One region of the Pseudomonas syringae genome, then DNA from elsewhere that is predicted to be linked to it. Evidence: predicted binding sites of a transcription regulator. Region 1 holds the regulator's gene; the other holds the start of a gene.

Region 1 (7,271 bases):
CGCGCGTGCCGAACATGGAGCTGGAAGACGAGCTGCGCAAGACTCAGTCGCGCATCGTCTCCGCTCAGGCTGAATTGAACAATCGCAGTGACAGTGACACGTCGGTCAACCTTCAGCTGTTTTCCGGTAAAACCGGCAGCGCTGTCGACACGCACATCGAACCGACACTCGAAGAGCCGCCACGCCCGTTTGCCTATGCGCCTGCCCCTGCTGCAGAGCCTGCCGCCGGCCAGCGCGCTTTCGACTCGATGCGTTCCGAATTGAATGGTCTGCGTGAGCTGCTGGAAGTCCAGCTCGGCTCCCTGGCCTGGAATCAGTTGCAGGGCAGCCGCCCGCAGCAGGCCAACCTGTGGCGCCGCCTGCAACGCGTCGGTCTGTCCGGCCCGCTGTCGCGCGATCTGCTGTCGATGATTCCGGACATCGATGAGCCCCGTCAGGCCTGGCGCATGTTGCTGGCCCACCTGGCACGCATGATTGCCGTCCCTGAGGTCGAGCCGCTGGAAGAGGGTGGCGTGATTGCCATGGTCGGCCCTGCCGGCATGGGCAAGACCACCACACTGGCCAAGCTCGCGGCACGTTATGTCTTGAAGTACGGCCCGCAGAACATTGCGCTGGTCAGCATGGACAGTTTCCGTATCGGCGCTCAGGAGCAGCTCAAGACACTGGGCCGCATCCTCAACGTGCCGGTCACCCATGTCGATCCCGGTCAGTCCCTGGTTCAGGCACTGGAGCCACTGTTGCGCAAACGTGTAGTGCTGATTGACACCGCCGGGCTGCAAGCCAGCGATCCGGCGCTGCGCATGCAGCTGGAAAGTCTGGCAGGCCGTGGCATCAAGTCGCGTAACTATCTGGTGCTGGCAACGACCAGCCAGAAGCAGGTGCTGACGGCGGCTTATCACAGTTACAAACGTTGTGGCCTGGCGGGATGCATTCTGACCAAGCTCGATGAAACAGCCAGCCTCGGCGAAGTCCTGAGCCTGGCGATCAGTCACGAATTACCAGTGGCCTACCTCACGGACGGCCCACGTATTCCTGATGATCTGCACATTCCACGGCGTCACCAGTTGGTCAGTCGTGCCGTGAGCGTGCAGATGCAGGATGAGCCGAGCGAGGAAGCGATGGCTGATATGTTTGCTGACCTCTATCACACCCCTGGCAAGAGAGTGGGTTAAGTGATGGATATTTTTGGAATGTCCCTGCATCAACGGTCTGCCAGGCATTGTTCATTTGTGAATGTGCGGTTCTCGGTGTGGTTTCGGTCTACGCAAGTCAAGGTAAAGAAATAACATGGGCAGCATGCATCCCGTACAGGTGATCGCGGTGACCGGCGGCAAAGGTGGCGTCGGTAAGACTAACGTGTCAGTGAACCTCTCGCTGGCCCTCGCCGAGCTTGGCCGGCGCGTCATGCTGCTGGATGCCGATCTTGGCCTGGCCAATGTCGACGTTCTGCTTGGGCTGACACCCAAACGGACGCTCGCCGATGTGATCGAGGGTCGCTGCGAGTTGCGCGACGTTCTGTTGCAGGGGCCGGGTGGCGTTCGTATCGTGCCTGCTGCTTCCGGCACGCAGAGCATGGTGCATCTGTCTCCCGCCCAGCATGCCGGCTTGATCCAGGCGTTCAGCGAGATTGGCGACAATCTTGATGTGCTGGTGATCGACACGGCTGCCGGTATCGGTGAATCAGTGGTGAGCTTCGTGCGCGCTGCTCAGGAAGTACTGTTGGTGGTATGCGACGAGCCCACGTCGATCACCGATGCCTACGCCCTGATCAAGCTGCTCAATCGCGACTACGGCATGAACCGCTTCCGGGTACTGGCCAACATGGCCCAGAGCCCGCAGGAAGGGCGCAACCTGTTCGCCAAACTGACCAAAGTAACAGACCGTTTTCTTGATGTTGCCCTGCAGTATGTGGGCGCCGTGCCGTACGACGAATGCGTGCGCAAGGCCGTGCAGAAACAGCGTGCCGTCTACGAAGCATTCCCGCGTTCCAAATGTGCACTGGCGTTCAAGGCCATTGCTCAGAAGGTTGATACCTGGCCGTTGCCAGCCAACCCGCGGGGTCATCTCGAGTTCTTCGTCGAGAGACTCGTCCACCAGACCAGCGCGGGGCCTGTGCAATGACTGCGAGCGGCTATCAGATGTACAGCAAGACTTCTCGTAACTCACAATATGAGCTGATCGAGCGGTATGCACCGCTGGTCAAGCGTATTGCCTACCATTTGCTGGCGCGTTTGCCGGCCAGTGTGCAGGTCGAGGATCTGATTCAGGCCGGCATGATCGGTCTGCTTGAAGTCTCCACCAAATACGATTCCACCAAGGGTGCGAGTTTCGAAACCTATGCCGGTATTCGCATCCGTGGAGCCATGCTCGACGAAGTGCGCAAGGGTGACTGGGCGCCTCGCTCGGTACACCGCAATACCCGCATGGTCAGTGACGCAATTCGCGCAATTGAAGCTAAAACCGGACGTGACGCTAAAGATCACGAGGTTGCGGCCGAACTCCAGTTGAGTCTTGATGATTATTACGGGATTTTGAATGATACCTTGGGCAGCCGCCTCTTCAGTTTCGACGACCTGTTACAGGACGGCGATCATGAAGGGCTGCACGAGGACGGCGCGAGCGGTTCGCTCGAGCCGTCGCGCGATCTGGAAGACGAGCGCTTCCAGGCCGCGTTGGCCGATGCAATTGCCAATTTGCCGGAGCGTGAGCGTCTGGTGTTGGCGCTGTACTATGACGAAGAGCTGAACCTGAAGGAAATCGGAGAGGTTCTAGGGGTCAGCGAATCGCGAGTCAGTCAGTTACACAGCCAGTGCGCAGCTCGTTTGCGAGGGCGTTTGGGGGAGTGGCGAGCGCGTTGACGGCAGGGCGCGACGTTTGTCGCGCGTTGTCTGCATGCCGGCTGTGCAAAGCGTTACGTGGTAACAGGATAGACGAGGCAGGGGCCTGTCGGGCAGCGTCTCGATGGGCTTTAGTCGCAGTCTTGACTGTCGTTGTGCCAAGCCCGTCTTCGTTTCGTATAGCTGGGAGTGTGCTGTGCCAGTATTGATTGAACAGCGTGTTCAGGTGCTGAACGCGTTAAAGACTGCTTGGAGGTCGAATTGGACAAGAACATGAAAATCCTCATCGTTGATGACTTCTCAACGATGCGGCGGATCATCAAGAACCTGTTGCGTGATCTGGGGTTTACCAACACGTCGGAAGCCGATGATGGTCTGACCGCATTGCCGATGCTGCAGAGCGGTGCCTTTGACTTTCTGGTGACGGACTGGAACATGCCTGGCATGTCCGGCATCGACCTGTTGCGTCAGGTTCGTGCGGATGAGCGCCTGAAGAATCTTCCGGTGCTGATGGTCACTGCCGAGGCCAAGCGTGAGCAGATCATCGAAGCTGCGCAGGCAGGGGTGAACGGTTATGTAGTCAAGCCATTCACGGCTCAAGCGCTGAAAGAGAAGATCGAAAAGATCTTTGACCGCGTCAATAGCTGATGCATGCCGTGAGGGCGCTATGGATAACACTGATTCGATGGCCGACTTTGAGTCGACCTTAAAAAGACACGCGCAAGAACTTGTCACCAGCCTTGAAAAAGGTCGTTTCGGCGAGGCTGTGCAGCTGATCCATGAGCTCAACCAGACACGTGACCGCGGCCTTTATCAGGAAGTGGGCAAGCTGACGCGCGAGCTGCACAGTGCAATCGTCAACTTCCAGATCGATCCGCATATGCCTCAGGCCGAGGAGGTGTCGCAGATCACTGATGCCACCGAGCGTCTGTCGTACGTCGTCCGGCTGACCGAGAATGCGGCCAACCGCACAATGGATCTGGTCGAGGAAAGCACGCCGCTCATGAACGGTCTGAGTACCGACGCCAAGGCGTTGAGCGAAGACTGGGGGCGTTTCATGCGCCGCGAAATCGGTGCCGAAGAATTTCGCGAACTCGCCAAGCGGGTCGATGGTTTTCTGACGCGTACCGAGAAGGAAACCCATGAGGTCTCCGCACACCTCAACGACATTCTGCTTGCCCAGGATTACCAGGACCTCACCGGTCAGGTCATCAAGCGTGTCACGCAACTGGTCACTGAAGTAGAAGGCAATTTGCTCAAACTGGTGCTCATGGCCAGCCATGTCGATCGCTTCGCAGGCATCGAACATGACGAAGAATCCATCCTTGCTGAAAAAGATCCTAAAAAACATCTCGCCAAGGGTGAAGGTCCGCAGATTCATGCCGATAAACGTGAAGACGTCGTATCCGGACAGGATGATGTAGACGATCTGCTATCGAGCCTCGGCTTCTAAGATCTGTTGACGGTTAATTTTAGGGAGCACCCCATGAGCTTCGGCGCCGATGAAGAAATCCTTCAGGATTTTCTGGTAGAGGCCGGCGAAATTCTGGAGCAGTTGTCAGAGCAATTGGTCGAGCTGGAAAGCCGACCGGATGATGCTGATCTGCTCAATGCAATTTTTCGCGGTTTTCACACTGTAAAAGGGGGCGCCGGCTTCCTCCAGCTCCATGAGCTGGTGGAGTGCTGCCATATCGCCGAAAACGTGTTCGACATCCTGCGCAAGGGCGAACGACGCGTTGATTCCGAACTGATGGATGTGGTCCTGGAAGCTCTGGACGCCGTCAACAGCATGTTTGGTCAAGTACGTGAACGGACTGATGTCACGCCCGCCACACCGGAATTGCTGGCAGCGCTGGCGCGTCTGGCCGAGCCGCAGTCCGCTGATGCGGTGGTAGCTGCGGAACCTGAGCCCGTTGCCGAGGCTCCTGCCCCGGCGGCAGCGCAGGCCGCAGGCGGTGATGAAATCACTGATGATGAATTCGAACAACTGCTGGATTCGCTGCATGGCAGCAATCCGGTATCGGCCGCTCCGGCGGCTGCGCCAGCACCGGCTGCCAGTGCAGCGTCCGGCGACGAGATCACCGATCAGGAATTTGAATCCCTGCTCGATCAGTTGCATGGCAAGGGCAAGTTTGCAGCCGATGTTGTCGCCGCCCCGGCACCTGCTGCGCAGAGCAACAAGGTTGCATCTGCCGGTGATGAAATCACTGACGACGAATTCGAGGCGCTGCTCGATCAGTTGCATGGCAAGGGTTCGTTCGACGCCGCAGTAGCCACTACGGTTGCCGCTGCCCCGGTGGCTGCGGTTGCCAAGGCTCCTGCGGCCTCGAAAGCCGCTGCGTCGGATGAAATTACCGATCACGAATTTGAAAGCCTGCTCGACGAGTTGCATGGCAAGGGCAAGTTCGAACCTCAGGCGGTGGTTGCCAAGGCGCCTGCGCCTGCGGCAGCTCCGGCACCTGCACCTGCGGCGAAGGCCGAGCCGGCCAAAGCGGCTCCAGCTCCGGCCCCGGCGCGCGCTGCGGCGCCTCCGAGCGAGAAGCCGGTCGCGACCGAAGCTGAAACCACTGTTCGCGTTGATACCGCCCGCCTGGACGAAATCATGAACATGGTGGGCGAACTGGTACTGGTGCGTAACCGTCTGGTTCGTCTGGGCCTCAACAGCGCCGACGAAGCCATGTCCAAGGCGGTTTCCAACCTGGATGTGGTGACGGCAGATCTGCAGACTGCGGTGATGAAGACCCGCATGCAGCCGATCAAGAAAGTATTCGGCCGCTTCCCGCGTCTGGTTCGCGACCTGGCTCGCCAGCTCAAGAAAGAGATCAACCTGGAACTGGTCGGCGAAGAAACCGACCTCGACAAGAACCTCGTAGAGGCGCTTGCCGACCCGCTGGTCCACTTGGTGCGCAACGCGGTCGATCACGGTATCGAAACGCCGGAAGAGCGCGAAGCCACGGGCAAGTCCCGCGGTGGCCGCGTGATTCTCTCGGCCGAACAGGAAGGCGACCATATCCTGCTGTCGATTTCCGATGACGGCAAGGGCATGGACCCTAACGTATTGCGCTCCATTGCGGTCAAGCGTGGCGTGATGGACAAGGACGCAGCCGATCGCTTGAGCGACACCGACTGCTACAACCTGATCTTCGCGCCGGGTTTCTCGACCAAGACCGAGATTTCCGATGTGTCGGGTCGTGGTGTGGGCATGGACGTGGTGAAAACCAAGATTTCCCAGCTCAACGGTTCGATCAACATCTACTCGACCAAGGGCCAGGGCTCGAAAATTGTCATCAAGGTCCCGCTGACCCTGGCGATCATGCCGACCCTGATGGTGATGCTGGGCAACCAGGCGTTTGCGTTCCCGCTGGTCAACGTCAACGAAATCTTCCACCTGAACCTGTCGACCACCAACGTCGTCGATGGTCAGGAAGTGGTGATCGTACGGGACAAGGCTCTGCCGCTGTTCTACCTCAAGCGCTGGCTGGTCAGTTCGGCCGCTCATGAAGAGCAGCGTGAAGGGCACGTCGTGATTCTCACGGTTGGCACCCAGCGCATCGGCTTCGTCGTCGATCAACTGGTCGGTCAGGAAGAAGTGGTCATCAAACCGCTGGGCAAGATGTTGCAGGGTACGCCGGGCATGTCGGGCGCCACCATTACCGGTGACGGTCGCATTGCGCTGATTCTCGATGTACCCAGCATGCTCAAGCGTTACGCCGCACGGCGTATCTGAACCCGGTGTTGCGGGCGGCCTGGCTGCCTGCAACGCCTATTGGAGTGTTTATGGCAGTCAAGGTCCTGGTGGTGGATGATTCCGGTTTCTTCCGCCGCCGTGTCACGGAAATTCTTTCTTCGGACCCCAACATTGTTGTTGTCGGCACCGCTACCAATGGCAAGGAAGCAATTGAGCAGGCGCTGGCGCTCAAGCCTGACGTCATCACCATGGACTACGAAATGCCGATGATGGATGGCATTACGGCAGTTCGTCACATCATGCAGCGTATCCCCACCCCGGTCTTGATGTTCTCGTCGCTGACGCACGAAGGTGCGCGCGTGACGCTGGATGCGCTGGACGCCGGTGCTGTGGATTTCCTGCCCAAGAATTTCGAAGATATCTCGCGCAACCCGCAGAAAGTCAAACAACTGCTGTGCGAGAAGATCAACAGCATTTCCCGCAGTAACCGCCGTTCGAGCGGTCTGGGTGCGACGAGTGCATCGCCTGCGGCGGCCGCTCCACCGCTGTCCAGCCGTGCTCCCGCGCCTGCATCTTCTACGCCTGCCCGGACTGCGCCACCGCGTGCTGCAGCACCTGCCCCGGCAGCGCCGGCCCACAGTCACGCTCATCATGCACCCGCGCACGCGACGACAACCGGCACCGCCAAGCGCAAGGCGTACAAGCTGGTCGCCATCGGCACGTCGACGGGTGGCCCGGTAGCATTG
Region 2 (7,271 bases), 1.7 Mb from region 1:
AACGCCGCGAAGGTAAACAGCCCGACCTCCACCGCGTAGGTCCCGCCAATCGGCAAGCCCAGACGCCACAGTTCTTTCAAGTGACTGCGCGACAGTTTCGACAACCCCTTGCTGATCGGATACGCCGCGTAGGCCGGATGGCGCTTGATGTGCAACGCCAGCGCCAGTGCCATGCAGTTGGTCACGACGGCAGTGACCAGACCGATGCCCATCAGCCCGAGGTTCGGCAGGCCGAGCCATTGATGAATCATCGCGTAATTGAGCGCGAAGTTGGCAACGGCGCCGGCCACGCTGATGGTCATGACCGGCCCCGCGCGGCCCAGCGCACTGGTGAAGCCGCGCAACGCCATGAAGCTGAGCAGACCGGGCAGGGCGAGGGGCAACGTGATCAGAAATTGCGCAGCCATGTGCACGTTGGCTTCGGCCTGACCGAACTGCAACAGCACCGGCTCCAGGTTCCACAACAACAAGGCGGCGACCAGTGCCATGCCCCACGCCAGCCACAACCCGGCCTGAGTCAGGCGCGTCGCACCTTCTGTATCACCCGCGCCGTGGCGGATCGAAACCAGCGTACCGACCGCCGCCATCACACCGACGCAGAAAAACGAGATGAAGCTGTAGGTCGCGGCACCCAGCCCGCCGCCCGCCAGCGCTTCCGGGCCGATTTTGCCCATCATGACCGTGTCGGTGAAGACCATGAGCATGTGCGCCATCTGTGACGCGATCAGCGGCCCGGCCAGGCGCAGGATAATCCAGAGTTCTTTGAAGGCGGGCTGCTGCATGGTGGCGGTGCTCTACGGCGAAGGGACTGTTAAGCAGCGTATTCTGGGCACTTAAACGCCGTAGCACAAAACGATAAACCTGATGCTTAGCATGACTAAAACTCATCTGAATAGATTTGCAGTAAAGTAAAGGTTCATCGCCAGCAGGACGCGCCGCATGCCTCGCAATCTCCCGCCACTTTATGCACTAAGAGCATTTGAAGCCGCTGCACGGCATACCTCGTTCACGCGTGCAGCAGAAGAGCTGTCGATCACCCAAAGTGCGGTCAGTCGGCATATCCGTACGCTGGAGGAGTACTTTGCCTGCCGTTTGTTTCAGCGTAACGGGCGCAACCTGCAACTGACCGAATCGGCACGCTCCCTGTTACCCGGCGTGCGCGATGGCTTTCTGGCGCTGGAGCGGGCCTGCAGCATCTTGCAGACCGAGGAAGGCATCCTGCGCATGAAGGCGCCTTCGACCCTGACCATGCGCTGGTTGCTGGCGCGGCTCAGCCGTTTTCGTCATCTGCAACCCGGCAATGAAGTGCAGTTGACCAGCGCCTGGATGGACATCGACGCCGTGGACTTTACCCAGGAGCCTTTTGACTGCGCGATTCTGCTCAGCCAAGGGCATTTTCCGGCGGACTGGGAGGCCACTCTGCTGTTCCCGGAGTTACTGATACCGGTCGGGTCGCCCACCTTGTTGCAGGATCCGCCGTGGAATGTCGAGCGACTGGCGAGGGCAGAACTGCTGCACCCGACACCGGACCGCCGCGACTGGCGCACCTGGCTGAACCGCATGGGTCTGGGCGACAAGGTCTCGCTGAAAGGCGGGCAGGTATTCGACACGCTGGAGCTGGGGATGATTGCGGCAGCACGCGGTTACGGGGTCTCGATGGGCGACTTGCTGATGGTCGCCGAAGATGTGGCGCAGGCGCGCTTGAGCCTGCCGTGGCGTACGGCAGTGTTCAGCGGAGAAAATTATTATCTGGTCTGGCCGCGCACAAGGCCCGGCGCAGAGCGGTTAAGACGCCTCAGTGATTTTCTTCTGGGAGAAGTGAAGGCTATGGAGTTGCCACTAGTTGAAGTACTTCATTAATATTTAGTTTAGTATTGAACTGCCATCATTCATAAATGTCGCGCCACGCGCTCAAGTAACGAAGTTGATGGCCGAAGCAATGCTTAACGTCGCCTTGTCAGGCGGAAGAACCCCAACTAAATATTCGCTGAATGGTAAGCCACGGATCAGGCGACTCCAGTCATTTGGCGTGGAGTCTCTATGTCCAAGCCCCGTACTAGAATCGCCTCGCAACTGGGTATTGCTCTGGCAGTGATCCTCGCCGTCGTTATCAGTGGCAGTACGCTGTTCGCCTTGAGATCCCTGGACGCGTCCAACCTGGTCATTCGCGAAGAACACATGTCGAGCGAAGCCAGGCTGCTCGCCGACCAGCTCAACACGTTTCACAGCACGTTGCGCGACAGTACCCAGCGCTTGAGCGGTCTGTTCGAGAAGCGCTTCGCCGAAGGCCTGACCCTGCAAGCCGACAAGCCGGTAACCGTAGCCGGCACTTCGACGCCGGGCCTGTATCTGCGTGATACAGCACTGAACAACGACTTTACCGAAGTCGATGAATTCCGCTCGATGACCGCAGGCGTGGCGACGATTTTCGTGCGCAGTGGCGATGACTTTGTCCGCATCAGCACCTCGTTGAGCAAGCAGGATGGCACGCGCGCCATCGGCACTGTACTGGACCGCAAAGGCGCCGCTTACGAGCGCTTGATGGCGGGTCAGAGCTATGTCGGGAAAGCAGTACTGTTTGATCGTTATTACATGACCCAGTACAGCCCGGTGCGTGACAGCAGCGGCAAGATCATTGCGGCACTGTTCGTAGGATTCGATTACACCGACGCGCAGAAAACCCAGTTCGATAACCTCAAAAGCTTCCGTATCGGCTCTACCGGTTCGCTGGCTCTGCTGGACGACAAAGGCACCTGGCTGGTTCCGCCTGCCGGCGTCAAATCCCAGGAAAGTGCCGCGAAAGCAGTCGCCGACCTCGCCAGCAAACCGGGCAAGGCGCAATTCTGGAATGAAGGTAACGATGACTATTACAGCGTCGGCCAGCCGTTCGCCGGTGGCCCCTGGACAGTCATTGCCAGCATGCCGCGCAGTGAAATCAGCGAAGTGACCTGGAACGTGGGTACGCAACTGGCTATCGGCAGCCTGCTGGCCATGATCATCGCCGTGGTCAGCGCCATCTGGTTGCTGCGCAGCAAGCTGCGTCCGCTCTCCGAACTGGTTCGTCAGGCCGATGCACTGGGCGCTGGCGATCTGAGCGTACGCCTCAATGTGACCAGCAACGACGAAATCGGCCAGCTGTCCGGCAGCTTCAACAAGATGAGTGAAGCGCTGTCGTCCATGGTGTCGCACATCCGTACCGCCGCGCAGGAAGTCAGCAGCCGCGCCAATGCGTTGTCCGGCCTGTCCGGCGGTGCCTACGAGGGCATGGAACAGCAGTCCGGCGAGATCACCAGCATGGCCGGTGCCGTTGAGGAGTTCAGCGCCACGTCGATGAACATCGCTGACAACATGGGCAATACCGAGCGTCTGGCGCAGGAAAACGCGCAGCAGACGCGCATCGGGCGCACGTCGATGGACGAAGCGTCTTCATCGCTGCAACAGATCGCGACGTCGTTGAGCAGCACCGCGAAAGTCATCGACACACTGGGCCAGCGCTCGCAGGAAATCGGCAGTATTGTCGGCGTGATCACGTCAATCGCCGACCAGACCAACCTGCTCGCCCTCAACGCCGCCATCGAGGCGGCACGTGCCGGTGAGCAAGGCCGTGGCTTTGCAGTCGTCGCGGATGAAGTTCGCAGCCTGGCGTCACGTACCCGCGAAGCCACCGATGAAATCTCTGGCATGATCGCCAGCATCCAGCAGGAAACCGGCAACGCCATTAGCACCATGCAGCAGGGCAACACCCTGATGCAGGAAGGCCTGTCGCTCAACTCGAAAGTGGCGTCTGCACTGGCGCAGATCGACGAGCAAAGCCGTTCGGCCGGGCATCAGTTCGCAGCCATTACCACGGCCACCCAAGAGCAAAGCAGCACCGCAACCATGCTCAGCAGCAACCTGCAAAGCATCGCCATGGCTAACAGCGAACAACGCCAGGTCATGTCCAACCTCGCAATCACCGCCCAGGAACTGAACGGCCTGGCGACCGAATTGCGCAACGAGGTTGACCGGTTTCGTTGAGTTCCCAACGCCGTTATGACCAGCCGAATATCGTGCCAATGCTCCGCATTGGCACGCCGTTCTGAACGCTTTGCGTCCAGCCTTGAATGCACGTCTGGACCTGGATGCAGCGCGGAGCATCGGTACCAGGTCAATTCGGGCCTGTTTCAGAAAATACCACTGTCGGCCGATAGACAGTCTTGTGAACAGGCACTTCTGATCATTTCGCAGGATCGGGGGCCTGGCATTCGAAAGCCCCTACACTGCTTGCACTGACGCCAAAGCCCGACACGGATGCTTCAGCAAGATATCCGGCACATCCCCTACCGACCCCGTCAAGGATCTCGACCATGAAGCAGTATGTTGAAAACTATCAGCCCATCGAAGGTTGCCCACCTGCATCTGGCCACGTGGAAGGTGATTCGGTGTCCCCAAAGGCGATGATTTTCCATATCCTCAAGGATCTCAGCGCTGATGTAGAAGTTCTGGATATCGGCTTTGGCTCCGGAACAATGGGGGCCTTGATCAAATCGAATCCGGACACTGCGCACTGGTCGGTAGATGGCATCGATGGCTGGGAGGCCAACTGCCAGAATTCGCAGCTGTATGAAAACGCCACCTACCGCAACATCTGGCATGGTCTGGCTCAGGAGCTGTCATCCGAGCGGCTTGCTCAGTACCGGATAATCTGCCTGCTGGACGTTGTCGAGCACCTGACGGCGGACACTGCACGATGGCTGGTACGGACGCTGCTTTCCAGTCTGGGGCCGGACTCCTACCTGTTTATCAGCACCCCGCTGTGGTTCTACCCGCAGGACGCCCAGCAGGACGGTGATCTTGAGGAACACCTGATCGGCGTGCCCGCATCGTCGATGATGGCGCTGTGTCCGCACCTCTATGCAGTCAATCAACCACTGATCGGCGGGTTCGTATTCAGCCGTCGCAGTCTGGATTTCGTGGAATTTTTCCAGCCCACTGCGGATAAATCGTTTTCATATGAAAAGGGCATGAAGGTCGCAAAAGCCGTCGGGATGAAACTCGAACCCAACGTCGCATTCACCATGGATTGACCGGGCAATCCACTTGCAGCCTTCGGGCGGCAAGCTGGCTCCAGCGCATGAACTGTCTGCGGCATGTCCATCGCAGATGCCCGTAAGCGACATCAAAATACTGATTTATGACACTTTTATTTCAATGACTCCCGCCCTGTGCGATGCTGGCGCCAAGGCCAAAGGCCGACTAAAGCTTAGTAGAGCGCTATCAACCCGTCCTCGCTCGCTACACGCTGCATCTTTCAATTCATCGCCTGAACGGGCAAACCTCAGGGGGCTTTCTGCATGCTGACCCTGCTCGATTTGCTGTCTGCTGTCGCCCTGCTGATCTGGGGCACACATATCGTGCGCACCGGCATCCTTCGTGTTTATGGAGCGCAACTGCGCCGCTTGCTCAGCCAGAACATGTCCAAACGGCCGTTGGCGTTCATCGCCGGCATTCTGGTGACCGCCATGGTACAGAGCAGTAACGCTACCGCCATGCTGGTGACCTCCTTCGTCGGCCAGGGGCTGATGACGCTGACACCTGCACTGGTGATCATGCTGGGGGCCGATGTCGGTACGGCATTGATGTCCCGCGTACTGACATTTGACTTGTCATGGCTGTCGCCGCTGCTGATTTTCCTCGGTGTGGTGTTCTTTCTGTCGCGCAAGCAGACCCGCGCCGGTCAGATGGGCCGGGTCGGTATTGGTCTGGGCCTGATCGTGCTGGCGCTGCAATTGATCGTCGCGGCTGCCGCGCCCATCACTCAGGCGGCCGGGGTGAAAGTGCTGTTTGCTTCGCTGACCGGCGACCTGTTGCTGGATGCGTTGGTGGGCGCCATGTTTGCGCTGATTTCCTATTCCAGCCTCGCAGCGGTGCTGTTGACTGCCACGCTGGCAGGCACCGAAGTCATCGGTTTGCCGGTCGCGATCGGGCTGGTGATCGGCGCCAACATCGGCAGTGGGCTCCTGGCGTTCCTCAGCACCAGCATGCAGAACGTCGCCGGTCGGCAAGTGGCGCTCGGCAGCCTGCTGTACAAACTGCTTGGCTTGCTGCTGATCATTCCGGTGCTCGATCCGCTGGTCGAATGGATCGACACGCTGGGCTTTCGTCCACAGGAACTGGTCATCGGCTTTCATCTGATCTACAACACCGTGCGCTGCCTGATCATGCTGCCCACCGTGGCCCCGATGGCGCGGCTGTGCTCGTACTTGCTGCCGCAGCAGAATGAAACCGGCGGGCTGGCCAAGCCTCGGCATCTGGACCTGACTGCGCTGTCGACGCCCAGCCTCGCACTGGCCAACGCAGTGCGCGAAACCTTGCGCATGGGCGACCTGATCGAGAGCATGCTCGGTTCGATGCTGGCGGTGCTACGCGGTACGCAAACAGCCGTCACGCAGGAAGTGCGGCGCCTGAACGACGACGTTGAAGCACTGTACAGCGCGATCAAGCTATATCTGGCGCAGATGCCCCGTGAAGACCTCGGCGAGCACGATAACCGGCGCTGGGCCGAGATCATCGAGCTGACCATCAACCTGGAACTGGCCAGCGGCCTGATTGAACGCATGCTGCGCAAGATCCAGCAGCAGAAGACCGCGCATCGTCGCTCATTCTCCGAAGTCGGGCTTGAAGAGTTGGCCGATCTGCATATCCAGCTGCAGTCGAACCTGCGCCTGGGGCTTTCGGTTTTCCTCAGCGGCGATCACGAGAGCGCACGTCAGTTATTGCGTGAGAAACGCCGCTTCAGGGCCGAGGAACGTCGCCTGGCCCACGCTCACGTCAGCCGTCTGCGCAACAAGGTGGTGCAGAGCATCGAAACCAGCTCGCTGCACCTGGAGCTGATCGCCGACATGAAACGCCTCAACTCGCTGTTCTGCAGCAGCGCCTATGCAGTACTGGAAACCGCTGACACAGGCGCCTTGTCGAGCGAGGACGAACCCGAACGATCACGGTGAACGTAAGGGCCGAGGTGAAGTCTGTTAAACATACCGGCCCGCCAGGAAAGCTGTTTTATGCGTTGCCTGCTGTTCGCTTGTCTGCTCCTCGGTTCACTCCCTTCATTTGCCCTTGACCGTCTTCAGGTCGAGGGCTACCTGCTGCCCAATGGTTTGCAAATCCTTCTCAAGCCCGGTTATGAAAAGGGCCATGTGGCCATCCGGCTAGTCGTCGGCATCGGTTTCGATGACTTTCCCTGTGCCGACAAGGAACTGCCACACCTGCTGGAACACTTGCTGTTCAGC

The links. Region 1 encodes FliA, which starts transcription of late flagellar genes. Its sites were predicted from a motif close to CTAAAGTTTNNNNNNNNNNNGCCGNTAA; they were not measured.
Region 2: I9H07_RS24515 (methyl-accepting chemotaxis protein) is a predicted target of FliA. The motif match lies at 1,911-1,938, and genes of this name have one in related genera.

The regions. Positions count from the first base shown of each region.
Region 1 covers NZ_CP066265.1:1,683,690-1,690,960, forward strand. Annotated here, with positions in the region: gene flhF (flagellar biosynthesis protein FlhF) at 1-1,172, shown strand, start outside; gene fleN (flagellar synthesis regulator FleN) at 1,288-2,121, shown strand; gene fliA (RNA polymerase sigma factor FliA) at 2,118-2,858, shown strand; gene I9H07_RS07680 (chemotaxis response regulator CheY) at 3,111-3,485, shown strand; gene I9H07_RS07685 (protein phosphatase CheZ) at 3,505-4,290, shown strand; gene I9H07_RS07690 (chemotaxis protein CheA) at 4,324-6,564, shown strand; gene I9H07_RS07695 (protein-glutamate methylesterase/protein-glutamine glutaminase) at 6,615-7,271, shown strand, end outside.
Region 2 covers NZ_CP066265.1:5,531,230-5,538,500, reverse strand. Annotated here, with positions in the region: gene I9H07_RS24525 (NorM family multidrug efflux MATE transporter) at 1-782, opposite strand, end outside; gene I9H07_RS24520 (LysR substrate-binding domain-containing protein) at 940-1,860, shown strand; gene I9H07_RS24515 (methyl-accepting chemotaxis protein) at 2,041-4,017, shown strand; gene I9H07_RS24510 (class I SAM-dependent methyltransferase) at 4,347-5,066, shown strand; gene I9H07_RS24505 (Na/Pi cotransporter family protein) at 5,334-6,986, shown strand; gene I9H07_RS24500 (M16 family metallopeptidase) at 7,044-7,271, shown strand, end outside.